3 regions of the Alkaliphilus sp. B6464 genome follow, and region 3 is predicted to be linked to each of the others. Evidence: riboswitches for the same ligand, from Rfam matches in the RefSeq annotation. Region 3 holds a riboswitch; each other region holds the start of a gene.
What was found. Region 3 has a riboswitch for cyclic di-GMP ahead of HYG84_RS15860 (ketoacyl-ACP synthase III). Riboswitches for the same ligand answer to the same signal wherever they lie in the genome.
Positions count from the first base shown of each region.

Region 1 (5,160 bases), 1.5 Mb from region 3:
TATAATCAATAAATCAAATAATTGTGTTGTGACAATTGTGACGAAAAAGAAAAAGCAGGTGCGCGAACACCTGCTTTTTCTACTTTATTGCGGATATTAACGTTGCTATTGCTGTAATTAAGGCTGCTATTGCTGTTATAAGCTTTACTATGTACTCTTTTTCTTTTGTTGGTTGTGACAATTGTGATCCACCTCCCTTCTTTCTTGGAAGGATAGGTTTATTATAACATAGTTCAATAATAAGTCCTTAACCATTCTAGTTTATTAAAATATACTAATTGTTTAGCTTTCTAAAGCCTTAAAACTACTTATTTATATTAAAAAGCAGTTAGCTTTGAATAAAAGCCAACTGCTTTAGTTCTATATACAATTAATTTTTATACATAATAATAGTATTTAATATTGTTTTTCTATAGAATATTCTTTTTCGTTTTTAATCATTAAATTAGGTGACTTTGTTTTTTTAGCGGCATCATAAGTAGTATCTATAGTAATCCATTCATTAGTATCGTTTAAGTATACTTGATTCCAAGCATGATATGTATCAATATCACTTTTACGTCCCATCATTAGTTTTGTAGGAACATCTACACTTCGAAGCATTGCCGCAAATAAGGCTGAATAATCGTAGCATATTCCTTTGGATACTTTTAATGTTTCCTCTATAGAAGGTATATATTCTGTGCTAATGTTGTTTATTTTATTATTATCATAACTAATATTGTTTATAATATAATTATATATTGCAGTAACTTTATCTTTATCATTTTTAGCATCCTTAGTTAATTCTCTAGCCTTTTTAATAGGGATCATATCATTATTCCAGTCAATCATTTGGATGGATTGTAAAAACACTTCGTTTTTATTTGTTGATTTCAAAATAACATCCTCTTTTTCTACTAGCTTGTATTTATTACCTTCCACATTTTCTAAAATAGAAATTGTATACTCTCCATCTCCAAACTGTAATGGAAAACTATTATTTGATTTTAGGTTATAAGTATACTTCACATCCCCTTTACTAATAATTACTTTTGTAGTCACTTGTTTTTGAGGATTATAATTAATACTTACTAATCCAGCATCTAATTTGGTTTTATCAATACTTGGAGTAGAAGCCTGTGCAAAAACTACTGTGGAGTATACTGATAAAATAATAACTAATAAAGAAATTACTTTACGTAGCTTTAACATAAAAACTCCCCTTTCGGTAACTGGCTACCATCTTATTTCTAAGGAAGGCCCTTTAGCTTTGCGTCTCTAGCTTTCACTAGATTTGCCTTTATCGGTGGAAAGCACCTGATAAATATATTTAATTATCTTTTACTATACTACAATTTGTCCTAGTTTTATATAGTTTAAAAGCTTTAAATATTTGTTTTTAATAATTCATTTAATAATATTTTTTTTATTATCCTATTAATAATCTCAAATACATTCTTATTATTAATCTTATTATTTTTATCTAGCTTGTTGTCATATAAATACCCTAACTTATATAAACTTAACATATAATTTTTTAATACAGCTAAATATACTTGCTTTTCTCAAAATAAAATTTAATTAATCTGGATGGCTTTCACTACTAATCGTGTTGGTGGATTTTTTACATTAATGGGATCACAAGTAATCAATGTTAGTTCACTTTTATTACAGTTTTCCAATACTGAAATTTCATTCTCGTCTACTATTTCTTTGCTAAAAACCCTATAAATAAACTCATTATTTTTTGTATCCATCACTGAAATTTCATCGTCGATTTCCAATTCATTTAATCTATTAAAATGACGCCCATATTTTCTACTTCTATGTCCTGCTATTGCATAATTATTTCCTTCCCAAGGCTTTCCGGTGTTATTAATACTGGATATAGAAACATTTAAATGCTCCTTTGTTGCACCTTTTAATATTGGCATTAATAGATCAATTTTTTCAATTATTAAGGTAGCCTCAACAGGCCATTGTTTATCTAATTCTAACATCTTTTTATTCTCCGATTGGTGTACCATCTGATCTTCAAGGCTTTCATCTTCTTCAATTATATTATCTTTAATGTTATCCATATCTTGGTTCGTATCATCATCTATAGCATGAATTGCACTCATACTTTCAATATAATTATTCTTAATCTCTTGTTGTTTTATATCATAATAAAAATTACGCAAATTTGGGTACAAAATAATGCCACTACCAATAACAATTAATGTTATTGCTAGTACATTTTTTATAGATAATCTATTTTTCATTATGTCCTCCAATAAATTTATACACTATTAATATCATGTCGTCTAAAAATGGAACAATAAGTCCCCCATCTTCTTTAGTTGGAGAACTTATTGTCTAAATACTTTAAGTATATTTATTGTTAAACCCTGTTACTTATGCCTTTTATTGGGCAGCTTTCTTTCTTATTGTTACCCAACCTAAAATAATTAGTAACAGCCCAACTGAATACGTCATAAGAGGACTTCCTTCACCTGTTTGGGGTAATTTCTCAGTTTCAAAATCTGTTATAGTTCCAAGTGGTATACCATCATCTGGTACCTCAACCCCGTCATCTACAGGAACTTCCTCTGGTATAGTTTCTTCAACTACAGGAGTCTCTGGTTCTTCTGGCTCAACATACTCCTGTGGTTCTACTGGTTCTGTTGGTTTATCTGGCTCATTTGGTTTATTTGGCTTATTTGGTTTATCTGGTTTGTCTGGCTCATCTGGATCTTCTCCGCCAGGTGTAGTTGGTACTTTAATATTTTTCAAAACCAAATTAACAGTAATAGAACTACTTATTGTTAATTCATGAATAGTTTTATCTAAATCATATCCTCTTGGAGCTTTTGTTTCAACCAGTGTATATTTCCCTAATGGTAAGCCTGTAACCGTATCTACTCCGTTTTTATCGGTTGTTAGTACAGCTACTACTTCTCCTTTAGAGTCTTTAACCTCAAACTCTGCTCCTGATAATGCTACTGTGCTATCCTTACTATCTATCTTTTTAATACTTAACCCACCTAAAACTGGCTGTGGTGGTGTTTTTATATTTGATATAGATAGATCAATATGAAGTTCCTTGTCTTCTTCATCACTTCCACTAATAACTATAGTGTGAGTCTTAGAGTCTAATCTATATCCCTTTGGTGGTTTTGTTTCTCTTAAAGTATATGTGCCTTGTGGTAAATTTTCTTGCTTTGCTAATCCATTATCATCTGTTATTAGAATATACTCATTGTTAGTTTCAGTATTCTTAAGTTTAAACTCTGCTCCAGCTAAAACCTTAGTTTCATCTTTAGAATCTACTTTTTTGATAGCTAGTGAACCAAGCTTGTAGTTTTTAACTTCTAAAGTTTTTGTCCTTGTTTTATTATCATAATCCTCACTTACTTCTTCCTTATAAAGCTTAATTTCTATTGGTATCTCTAATGCCTGATATCCTTCTGGTGGATTAACTTCTTCCAAGAAGTAAGTTCTAAAGGATAGATTTTGGAATAAAATCACTCCATCGTCATCGGTCTTAATAGGTTCACCAACTAGTTTATTTTCGCCATTTAAATAATAGTATAATTGGAACTCAGCGTCTTTTATTCTTTCATTAGGTGAATCTCCATCAATTTTTATTAGCTTAATATTACCTTTGTTAGGATCTATCTCTCCACCTACCCAAGAAAATTGCCTTGCACTCAGCTTTGTGGTTTCTACTATTTCTTCTATTTCTTCAGAACCACTAAAGGAAACCTTATTATTAACCTCTCCAGTTTCTGCTGAAACTACTGTACTATATCTTATTACATACTTAGAATCAATTTTATCTTGAAATTCTATCGTTAAAATAGTTTCATTTAAATCATTATTTTCTGTTTCTAAAGTATACCTATTTGTTAGAATAACCTCTTCTTCACCAACAATTTTATATACCTTAAGACTATCTACCACATATACAAGACCTGGGCTTATAGTGTCTACTACCTTAGCATTTTCAATTTCTGACAAGCTTCTGTTTATAATAATCTCCCAGTTAAGCTCGTCATCTGTATAAACCTTCGTCCCATTTACATTTATAGCTTCCTTTGATAGGAACTCGTTATACTCGGAATAAGCTACTGTACCTGCATATGTTGATGATTGTTCTCCAATTTTAACTTCAGCTCTATTCATATATTCATTTTTCGATTTACCATCTACACTGGTTGTATATATTATTACATATCTTTCTTTAACTTCTTTATTAAAGGTTAGTGTAAAGCCTTTTTTATCCTCGTTAGAAGAAACTGTATAGTCTTCTCCCTTTACTAAAGAGTCATTAAGAATATCTGTTGTTCCATTTGGGTTTACTTTATACTGTCTAACTTCAATACTATCTTCATCAAGGAGTCCTTCATATTCCCAAGTATCAGTTACAGTAACACTACTACCAAGGCTTTGTTTCAGATAGTTTATATATACTTCCCACTGAAGTTTTCTCTCCTTGCCACTGATCCACCCATTAGTTCGTCCTTCTTCACCTTCATGTATTCTTTTACCTTCTTTTTTACCACTAAACCAAGATTCTGTATTTACAGTTGTTGAATCCTTAGAATCTTTTTCTATATCTTTACCACTTTTAGTTGTTCCTATAAATTGAGCTTTGTTTTCATATAATCCATTCGCAGTATTTTCTTCTATCCCTTTTTCTGGATCAAAAGAAGTTTTATAGGTAATAGTGATTTTTTTATTTAGGGGTAAAGCATTTTCTTTAAATTCAATTTCAAATCCTTTTTGATATCCAGTTACACCATCCTCGGTACGCGGTTTAATGGTATAATCAGTATCCCTCTCAAATCCTGGTTCTACTTTTAATGTATCTTCTAACAATACTAAACCTTTATTAGGGAAAGTATCTATAATTTTAAGGTTTGCTATAGGATCTTTAATTGGGTCTATAGTAATTCTCCAGCTAATGGTTTTTGCTTCATAGTCAGTGCTAACAAATTCTTTCTTATACGAATTATCTTTAGGCTTAACTGGAGCTGGGGGTATTGTACCACCGTTTCCAACACCATATCCCGTTAAATAAACCCTATTTTCAAATGTTTTCCCTTCAGTAAAATCAGTTATTTCCGTAACGTATTCTATTTTATAATAGTCTTTGTCTATATCCCCCAAATTTATTGTTAGAGTTGTATCTTC
Region 1 covers NZ_CP058557.1:1,182,277-1,187,436, reverse strand. Annotated here, with positions in the region: gene HYG84_RS05705 (transglutaminase-like domain-containing protein) at 397-1,194, opposite strand; cyclic di-GMP riboswitch class I at 1,207-1,291, opposite strand; gene HYG84_RS05700 (hypothetical protein) at 1,368-1,511, opposite strand; gene HYG84_RS05695 (class D sortase) at 1,560-2,246, opposite strand; gene HYG84_RS05690 (collagen binding domain-containing protein) at 2,389-5,160, opposite strand, start outside.
Region 1: it holds a riboswitch for cyclic di-GMP, as region 3 does, so the genes downstream of both, HYG84_RS05705 (transglutaminase-like domain-containing protein) here and HYG84_RS15860 (ketoacyl-ACP synthase III) in region 3, are expected to answer to the same signal.

Region 2 (5,160 bases), 1.7 Mb from region 3:
ACACCTATAGATACATTGGAAAACGGTTTGAAGTCAGCTTTAGGACTTCCAGCTATAAAACTAATTAAAACTGGTAGAGGAGATGCCATTACAGCGGCTAGGGAGCAATGGAACGATGCTACTAACACCCTAGCTGTTGCACCTGGAGTGATTATTACATATAATCGCAATGAGATATCAAATGAATATTTAAGAAATAATGGAATCGAGGTTATAGAGATTGAAGGATCTGAACTAGTAAGAGGACGGGGTGGTCCAAGATGTATGTCTATGCCTCTTGTGCGTGAAAAGCTTTAGAATTGGTGGTTTAAAGATTTAGAGTAAAACAATACATATTAAGGGGGTATTATAATGGACATTGGTAAAAGAGCTGAAGAGCTGGCTATAGAGCTTACAAGTATCCTTAGTGTTGTAGGTACTAAAGAAGAAAATAATGTAGTTGAAAGAATCTATGAATTCTTTGGTGAAATGGATTATTTTAAGAATAATCCTGAAAGCTTAAAATACGTAGATGTTATAAACGATGAGATTGGCAGAAAATCTACTTTAGCTACTATTAAAGGAAAAAAGGGAAATTCCAATAAGACCGTTATTTTAATTGGACATACAGACACTGTTGGTATAACTGATTATGGTGATTTAAAAGAGTATGCTACTAAACCTTTAGAATTAATTGAAAAATTAAAAGAAGTAATCATTCCTGAAGAAGCCAAAATTGATTTGGACACTGGAGATTATATCTTTGGTAGAGGAATTTTTGATATGAAATGCGGAGTAGCAATTATTATGACAATAATGGAAGAACTAGCTAAAAATGTAGATAACCTAGAGGGAAATGTTGTATTTGCTGCTGTATGTGATGAAGAAGGTAACTCTGGGGGAATGCTATCTGTAGTACCTGAGTTAGTTAGACTTAAGGAGTCTGAAGGCTATGAATACTTAGCAGTTATAGACACTGATTATAGTGCTCCTAGATATGTTGGTGATGAAAATAGATATGTATACATAGGTACTGTTGGTAAACTGATGCCTAGTTTCTTTATAGTAGGTAAAGAAACCCATGTAGGAGAGCCCTATAAAGGATTAGACCCTAATCAAATATCTTCTAGCATAACTAAGGAATTTAACTTAAATATGGAGTACTGTGATGTGGCTGAAGGGGAAGTGTCTCTTCCACCAATTACTTTGAGACAACAAGACTTAAAAACAGAATACTCAGTACAAATTGCAAAGACTTCATATCTTTACTTTAACTATGCTACCCATATATCTACTCCTGATGAAGTAATGAACAGAATGCTAGTAGGAGCTTTTAAAGCTTTTCAAAATACCATAGATGAGTTAAATAATCAATATAAGAGTTATTGTAAAATGAGTAGTTATCCTTATGCGGAGTTACCTTGGAAAGCAAGAGTTATTACTTATGAAGAGCTAGTTGAAAAAGTTAGGGCTGAAAAAGGTGAGGAACTTAATTTAATGCTTGAGAAATTAAGTAGAGAGCTACTTGATAACGATAAAATTGATGAAAGGGTTTTTGCGTTAAAACTTGTAGAGCAAGTACATAAAATGTGGTCTGACAAAGAACCTGTAGTTATAGCTTACTTCTCACCACCATATTACCCTCACATTTATGTAGAAGGTAATGAAGTTAAAGAGAAAATCCTTCTAAGAGCTGTTGATGATGCTATTGAAGCGGCTGACAACAAATTTAATATAGTTAGAAAAAAATTCTATCCTTATATATCAGATTTAAGCTATGCCGCTGCACCAAAAGAAAATTCTATCATCGGAGTTTTAAAAGAAAATATGCCAGGTTTTGGCGTAAAGTATAATCTTCCACTTAAAGAAATGCAAGAACTTAACCTTCCTGTAGTAAATATAGGGCCTTTTGGCAAAGATGCTCATAAGTTTACAGAGAGAGTAGAAAGAGATTATTCCTTTAATGTGCTTCCGAAGATGGTTTATGATACTATTTTAAATTTATTAAAGTAGGCTACTATAAAAAAAAATAAAATATATATGGTGATTAAGATGAACTACGTATACATATTAGAATGTGCTGATAAAAGTCTATATACTGGATGGACTAATAATTTAGAGAAGAGAGTTAAAACCCATGGAGGTGGGAATGGTGGAAAATATACGAGGGCTAGGCTTCCTGTAAAACTTGTATATTTTGAAGAGTATGATGATAAAATATCTGCCCAGAAGAGGGAGTATGAAATAAAGCAGATGAGAAGAAAGGAAAAATTAAAATTGATTGAAAGTGCCATTGTCGAATAGTGGCACTTTTTGTCGATATAATAATAAAGGATTTTGTAGAGAAATGTATAATTATATACCTGTTAAACAGAAAAATATAATGAGTATATGAAAAGGGCAAAATTATCGAAAGATAATGACGCAAAGCCTTGGGCCTAAAGTATATTTTACTATGGTAGCCAGGTTGCCGAAAAGGATAATACAATTATATAAGGATTATCCTTAGCTTTGTGCGCTTTTGTACAAAGCTTTTTTTATTTTAAAGTTATATTATCTATGGAAGGAGGCTAAAAATGTGTCGGAAGAAGTAATGGAGCAGGATTATGTCGATGATGGAGTATGTAAAAACTGTAATAGTCCCAATGTTGAGGAAGGATATAATCTAGCACTATGTAGAGAGTGTAGAGAAGAATTTGTTAGGAGACCCATACCTCTGTGGGTTAAGGGATTTATTATAATATTAATATCTACATTTATTGCTGGTATAATGAGATTTCCTCAAACATTAATCAGTGGTATTGCCTATGAAAGAGGGAAAAAGGCAGAAACAGCCCATAAATACAAAACAGCTATGGAGGAGTATGAAAAGGCATTAGAACAGTATCCAGATTCCACATTAATATTAGCTAAATTGGCGGTTACCTACTATCATAATAATAAAATTGAAGAAGTCATTAATACTATTGATATAATTGCTGGTAGGGATCTTGACGAACAGGATTTAGTTGAGGAAGTTAATGAAATTATGGATAAAATATCTAGAAATTTTTATCCAAGTGAGGAGTTAGTAAACGTATTAGATCAATATGATTTAGGAACCCAAGAGTTTTTTAATGAATTAGAAAATTGGGTCAATAAAAATCCAGATGATGTTTTTGCCATTTATTATTTAGCTAATATTTATTATGATCAAGAAAGATATGATGAATCAGAAGAGTACATGAATAAAATACTTAGTATTGATCCCACATTTTATGATGGCTATTTATTTCTTTCTGCGCTTTATAGGGAAAGAGGCGAGTTCGATCGAGGCATTGAATATTGCAACAAAGTTTTAGAACATAATATTGAAGATCCACGTGCTTATGTTGGATTAAGTAGAATTGAACTTAAAAGATATGAAGATAAAGCAGCATTGGACTTTGCAAAAAAGGCTCATGAGATTAGTCCGCAGGAACCATATTTTATATCAAATCTTGCTTTAGTATATCATTATAATGGTATGGAAGAAGAAAGAAATAAAACAATGGATTTACTTAGGAATCAGCAAAATGAGTACAGTGATAGGGAAATAGAATGGTTAGAAGATGTTATTTCGGGGCTTATCAAACTAAGATAGTAGATAATATAGGAAAAATGTTGAATTGTATTTATACTTATAAATATGAGAGGAGGTAGAATTAATGTATATAATACCAGGTTTTTTGGTTTCTATAGCAACCTTTCCAGGTGTAATTGTTCACGAACTTGCACATCAGTTGTTTTGTAGAATTACAAGGGTTGCAGTATTAGATGTTTGTTATTTTAGCCTAAAAAATCCAGCCGGATATGTAACACATGAGGTTCCTACAGAGCCTATTAAACAGTTATTAATAGGAATAGGACCATTTTTAATTAATACTACACTAGGTGCTTTGATAGCTCTTCCAGGAGCTATACCAGTAATTAGGTTTGGTGATGGTCATACAATAGATTATTTTTTTATATGGCTAGGTATTTCTATAGCAATGCACTCTTTTCCCAGTATTCAAGATGCTAAAAATATTTGGAGTGGAATTAAAAAAGAAGAAACACCAATGTGGATTAGAATATTAGCTACACCTATTGTTGGACTTATTTATCTATGCACTATTGCATCTGTATTATGGTTTGATGTTATTTATGGTCTGTTTGTAGCTATGTTAATTCCAAATATTGTTATAAAGCTATTGGCTTAGTTATTAAGTATCCGTTTAAATCTATAATATTATTGAGATTAAGGTTAATTCCTTTAAATAGAATAGCAAAAAAGAAGTGAAAATCCGGCATTTTCACTTCTTTTTTTTATTTAACAACATATATATGTAAAAGAGAAATTTTATTGGACTAACTAAAATAGTAATAAACTTTTTAACATATTTTGTACACAACAAAATATAGTATAGTAAGGATTTTAAAAGATTTCGGGAGGAGGCAAACATATGTCTGTTGAACTAATAAGAGATTTATTTAAACTGGATCAAGTAGTAGGTGAAAATATTGCTCAGACGATTGTAGAAGGAGATATTCTAGTACCTGATACAAAGCCTGATATTACAAGAGTTTTATCTGCCGATGGTAAAGTGCAATTAACTAAGCAAGAGGTAATGGATAACAGAATTGCTGTAGAAGGGACTACATATTTTAAGATTTTATATGTTTCTGAAAAAGGAGAACAACCTCTTTACAGCATAGATAGTAGCACAGAATTTAAGCAAAGCCTTGAAATGGAAGGTATTAATTCTAAAATGAAGGGTGAAGTAGTAGCAGAAGTTGAACATATTGACTTTCATATAAACAACGATAGGAAAATTGGGGTAAAGGCTGTAATTAACTTAATCGGTAAAGGTATTGAAGAAAAGACTATGGAAATTACTAAGGATCTTGCAGGCCTAGAGGATATTCAGGTGTTAAAGGAAACATTCCAATACACTGATATTGTAGGAGTCAACAAATCAGAAACATTAGTAAAAGATAACTTCGAAATAGATGAAGATGAATATGAGATTAAAGAAATTTTAAAATGGGACGCTACAGTATTAGAGAGGGAAACCAAAATTACCGATGGAAAAGTAATTGTAGGTGGTATAGTAAATATCGATTTACTATATGTTGACGAAGATGATGAAAATCCATTAAAGATGATTAAAAGAGAGATTC
Region 2 covers NZ_CP058557.1:1,464,949-1,470,108, forward strand. Annotated here, with positions in the region: gene arcA (arginine deiminase) at 1-297, shown strand, start outside; gene HYG84_RS07050 (M20/M25/M40 family metallo-hydrolase) at 352-1,992, shown strand; gene HYG84_RS07055 (GIY-YIG nuclease family protein) at 2,032-2,283, shown strand; cyclic di-GMP riboswitch class I at 2,369-2,454, shown strand; gene HYG84_RS07060 (tetratricopeptide repeat protein) at 2,558-3,601, shown strand; gene HYG84_RS07065 (metalloprotease family protein) at 3,666-4,199, shown strand; gene HYG84_RS07070 (DUF3794 and LysM peptidoglycan-binding domain-containing protein) at 4,443-5,160, shown strand, end outside.
Region 2: it holds a riboswitch for cyclic di-GMP, as region 3 does, so the genes downstream of both, HYG84_RS07060 (tetratricopeptide repeat protein) here and HYG84_RS15860 (ketoacyl-ACP synthase III) in region 3, are expected to answer to the same signal.

Region 3 (5,160 bases):
TATCAGTCACTCCCTCATATGGAGTTGTTTTGGATTTATAATGGTTTAGTATTTTTACTTTAGCACCCTCAACTGGCTTACCATCTGAAGTTACTTTAGCAGTTAAAACTACACTAGAATTTTGCTTTGGCTTAGTATCGCTAATTGATGCTTCTACATCTAACATCTCAATCTTATCATTTACTACTTTATTACTACTTCCATTTTTATTACTCCCTTGATCATTTACTTGTCTCTTTCCAACAGTATTAATATCAATTTTTTCTCCATCTAATGTAGCAATTACAGTACCAGCTTCAGCTGTATTATAGGTTTTTATATTTCTTTTATTAAGACGGTCCATTACTTCACGATGAGGATGTCCATAGGAGTTATCCTTCCCAGAGGATATCACTGCATAATCAGGTGTTGTTTTATCTAAAAACCCATCTGTTGTAGAAGAATTTGATCCATGATGTGGCACAAATAATAGATCTATATCTAAATCCTGCTCACTATTTATCATCTCATTTTCAGATGTTTTTTCTACATCACCAGTTAACAATACAGAGGTATCCTTCCATGTAAGCTTAACTGTTGCGCTATAATCATTTAGGTTTTCATATTTATCCGATATTGGAGCTACCAAAACAGCAGTCGTTTCTCCAAAGGGTATCTCAACTCCAGCTTTAGCAGTTTTAAACTTAAGTCCTGCTCTGCTAACTGCCTCTACAAAGTTCTCAAAGGTTCTTGTAGTATGGGTAGCTTTAGGGTAATATACTGAACCTACTTTTAATTCTTTAAACACCGTAGGCGCTCCATTAATATGATCTGCATGGGGATGGGTGAATACGGCTACATCAATATGTTCGTATCCGATATCTTTAATGTAATCAACAATAATTCTTCCCGAATTCTCATCATCTCCACCTGCATCATAAAGCATTGTTTTACCATCTGCTCCAACAATAAAAGCTGAACTTCCCTGCCCAACGTCAATAAAGTGAACTTTTAAACCTGCTGATTCTTCACCATCAACAACTTTAGGAGATACTTCTTCCCCTTCTAATATTGAATTTGGGTCAGCTTCTGCACAACCAAATAGTAATAGAATAACCATAGAGATTATTAATACTAAACTAACTTTCTTCTTTACAAACATATTAGTCCTCCTTAGATGTTTTATATTACTTAATTATATTATACCCTTTTTCTAACAAGTACAAATTTCCACTAAAGAAACTTGGTAAATCAAATAAAAAGACACCACCCCTAGATCCTTCTAGAAGTGGTATTTTAAAATATTTTTATTTAATCAATTCATTCATTTGTAATGCAATACCATTTAAATTTTCAGCATTAGCTGATAGTTCCTGGCTCATAGCAGCACTTTGTTTAAATGATTGACTCAAGTGATTGAATTCATTGATAGCACTTTCTGTTATACCATATATTCTTTCATTAAATCCTACAATATTTCTCGTTTCTTCAAGCTGTTTATTTATAATGGCATTAATATCAACTATTGACTTTGTAAAGCTTTTTAAGTCATCTATCATACTCTTTACATTCTCTACTGTGTGATCAATAGCATTATCGCTATTGATGATTTGTTCATTATTATTAGTCATTAAATCCTCTATATCTACAATGTTGGTCTTAAGTTCATCTGTAATCCCTACAACATCATCTAATGATTGTTTCGTATTTTCAGCTAGTTTTCTAATTTCATTAGCAACAACTGCAAATCCTTTACCTAATTCTCCGGCCCTTGCTGCTTCAATAGATGCATTTAATGCCAACAGATTTGTTTGCTCTGCAATATTACCAATAATTAATAAAATTTCATCTACTTTTTTAGCTTTGTCTTTTAGTTTTTTAGCCACATCAAATGTAAATGCGATGCTTTCTTTCGTGTTATCCATCATTTTTAGTGCCTCATTTAAAGATTTTTCATTTTCACTGGATAAGGCCATCAGTGCCAAGGATGAATTTTCAGTGTTTTTCAACTCACTTGAAACTATCTCGGTTCCTTCTAATAAATTTTGAAGGCTGTTATTATTTTCTCTAGATTTATCTAATATCTCATTATTTGAGTGTAACACCTGTTGACTAGTATACGCTATCTCTTGCATAGAACTACTTTCTTCTTCAGCAATAGATGATACCATATCACTTGCATCTAATAAAGTATTGGCAAAATGTGCGGTTTTCTCAAGAATATGTAGTGTTTTTTTATTATTATTTCTAAGATCTTCTTCATTCTTTTCAATTTCACTTAGTAGTTTTGAAGCAAAAAAAGTAAATAGGAAAATTCCAAATGAAGTAAGAGTAATCACAATTATTCTCATAATCATCTCTTGTAGAAAAACTTCTTGTCCCGGTAAAGCAATTGGATACAATTTAAATATTATAACCTGACATAGCATTCCAGTAACAATAAAGGCAATATTTAGTTTAATATCTAAAAATAGAGCACCTAATATAATAAAATAAAATACACTCATCCAAAGCTCCTTAGACGGAACCATAAATATCAAGTAAAGATAATTCACAAAAGTTAATATAAATATCAATACCTTTAACTGCTTAAAGATTTTTTCGTTAAAATTTTCATTAACGACTGTTCTTTTATGCAGAATAAAAAAAAGAATAGTTTCTATGGTAATTAATATACCAAATATACCAAGAGACCCCCATTGAATTGAATCATATAGTCCAAGATATTTCATCAAAGAAAAAGCTAGCATAGCCATGAATCCACTAATCGAATAAATAATTAATACAACCTTCAGTGTTTTTTTCTGATAATCGACAATTGTATTTGCATTATTTAACATAATATCTCCTTTCTGAGTGCCGCTTTGCTCTACTACCATTTATAGAGCAAAGCTTCCATAGTATATCCTGCTGCAACAGAGCAAAATATAATAATCTCATCTTTTTTAAAGGCTTCTTTTTTCAGTCTATCATTTAATGCTATAATAGGACTAGCACTGCCATTATAACCATATTTATCCGCAACAAAAGTAGCTTGTCCCATTTCTGCTCCCAATTTTTCTAAGGTAATTCTTATATCTTCCTTTGAAAATTGTGACATAAAATAATGAGAAACATCTCTTGGTTGGTAATTATATTCTTCTAGTAATTTGATTATTAGTTCTGACCATTTATCGGCAAGAAAGCTAAAATCAAAAGGCGTCCATTCCATTTTCCTATGATAGGAAGTCAAGTTATCCTTCGAAATATTTAATAAACCACAAGCTGGAAATCTTATGGTGTTATTATAGTCATCATCAGTATACATTCTAGAACCTAGTATACCTCTTATTTCTTCCTCTTCCCTCACTTCTAATATAACTGCAGCAGCACCATCTCCTACGATAGAGTATGTCACCATGTCATCTTCCCGTCCAAAAGGGCTAACTAATACAGAACCAACAACTAGAACTCTCTTATATTTTTCATCTGTTTTTAAATATCGACTTGCTACATCCATTGCATTAACCATGCCTACACAATTATTATTCATATCAAACACACTAGATGCATTTTTAGCCTTTAACTTATTTCTGATAATCAATGCACATGTAGGCATTAAATATTCAGGGGTATCTGTTGCTGATATGATCATGTCAATATCCTCAGGATTAAGCCCTGCATCTGTTAAAGCTTTTTCAGCAGCCTTAACCCCCATATCGATACTATTTTCATTTCCTAATGTCTGTTTTCTGGTTTTTCTACCTAACTTGTTAAGCAAGTTTTCTACATGATCTTCATTACCATATTCTTTAAAATGGTTAATAATAAATTCATTACTTACCTCTTTTGTTGGATGATATGTCCCTACTCCAACCATATGTACATTTTTGCGCATGTCCTTGCCCCCTATTGAATTATTTTATAACTAAACTTAGTAAATATAAAAAAATAGACATACCTAAGCTAGGCTATCTATTTGTAATAGCTTTTAACTTAGCAACCTGGCAATCATAGAAAAAATTTTCCTTAGACCCATGGCTTTGCGTCCTTACCTTTCAGTAAGTTTGCCATTTATAAGTATTTTGTATATATATGTATATATATATCTTATTATAATTATAATATCATACTTTACATTATGTTACTATATTATCATACTACTATATTGTAAAAAATTATCGTAAATTGGCTGAAATAGTAAAATAAAAAAATATCACCTTACACATTTTCATTTAATACGACTAAAAAAATCTTTTAATTTAATGACTTATGAGGTTGGCTACATAATGATCATAAAGCCATTCTGTCTCTCTTAAAGTCCCTTCTTCAGTAAATCTTAATCTTTCAGGAATAGCTCTACTCTTGTAGTTATTTTCAGCACATCTAATCTCTATTCTATTAATAAATACCCTACCAATATATTTATTTATATATTTTTACAAATTGATAGTCATTCCTATCTCTTCCATAAATATAGTTTGAATAAAACTATCCTTATTACGTTCATAACTTTTTTTTGCAACTCTTATCCAGTTAAACTTATCCAATTCCTTATAAGGTAGATGTACTACTAATATTTTTTGTGTATCAGTATAATTCTTAATGATTTCCCTAGCTCTAGGAATACTTACATAAGGGAAATTTACGATTAACGCATCTATTTTATGTTGTTTAAGATTAAGTGATTCAAAATTTTCTTTAACTGGAGCAGCATCGCCTAGATGTAATATTTTTACACCATATTCTATAATAAAAGCTAGATTATTTACATCTACACAATCTTCCCCCTCATGAATCATTGATATTGCTTGAATTTCTACCCCATTTATATTAATTCTCTCACTACAGTGAAATAAAGGGTCTAACTCAACTAAATTAATAGACCTATTATTAGACATGCAGTATCTTATTCTAGAAATAGCTTTGCTTGTCGATATAACAGCTGTATTAGGACTTTTTTCTAAAAAACTACATATTAAGTTAGCATCAAAATGATCACTATGTTGATGAGTTATTAGCATAATATCTATATTATCAAAAGGAGGAATACCATTTATTATTTTTTCTCTAATTTCTACAGGTGTGCTCTTATAGATTCGTATTTTAGAACTACACAAACCATCTATTAATATCTTTTTATTATTAATATTGATTAAAACACCTGCATTAGATACATAAGTTATACTTTTTGAATTATCC
Region 3 covers NZ_CP058557.1:3,119,596-3,124,755, forward strand. Annotated here, with positions in the region: gene HYG84_RS15850 (ComEC/Rec2 family competence protein) at 1-1,141, opposite strand, end outside; gene HYG84_RS15855 (methyl-accepting chemotaxis protein) at 1,287-2,858, opposite strand; gene HYG84_RS15860 (ketoacyl-ACP synthase III) at 2,852-3,856, opposite strand; cyclic di-GMP riboswitch class I at 3,954-4,040, opposite strand; gene HYG84_RS15865 (MBL fold metallo-hydrolase) at 4,398-5,160, opposite strand, start outside.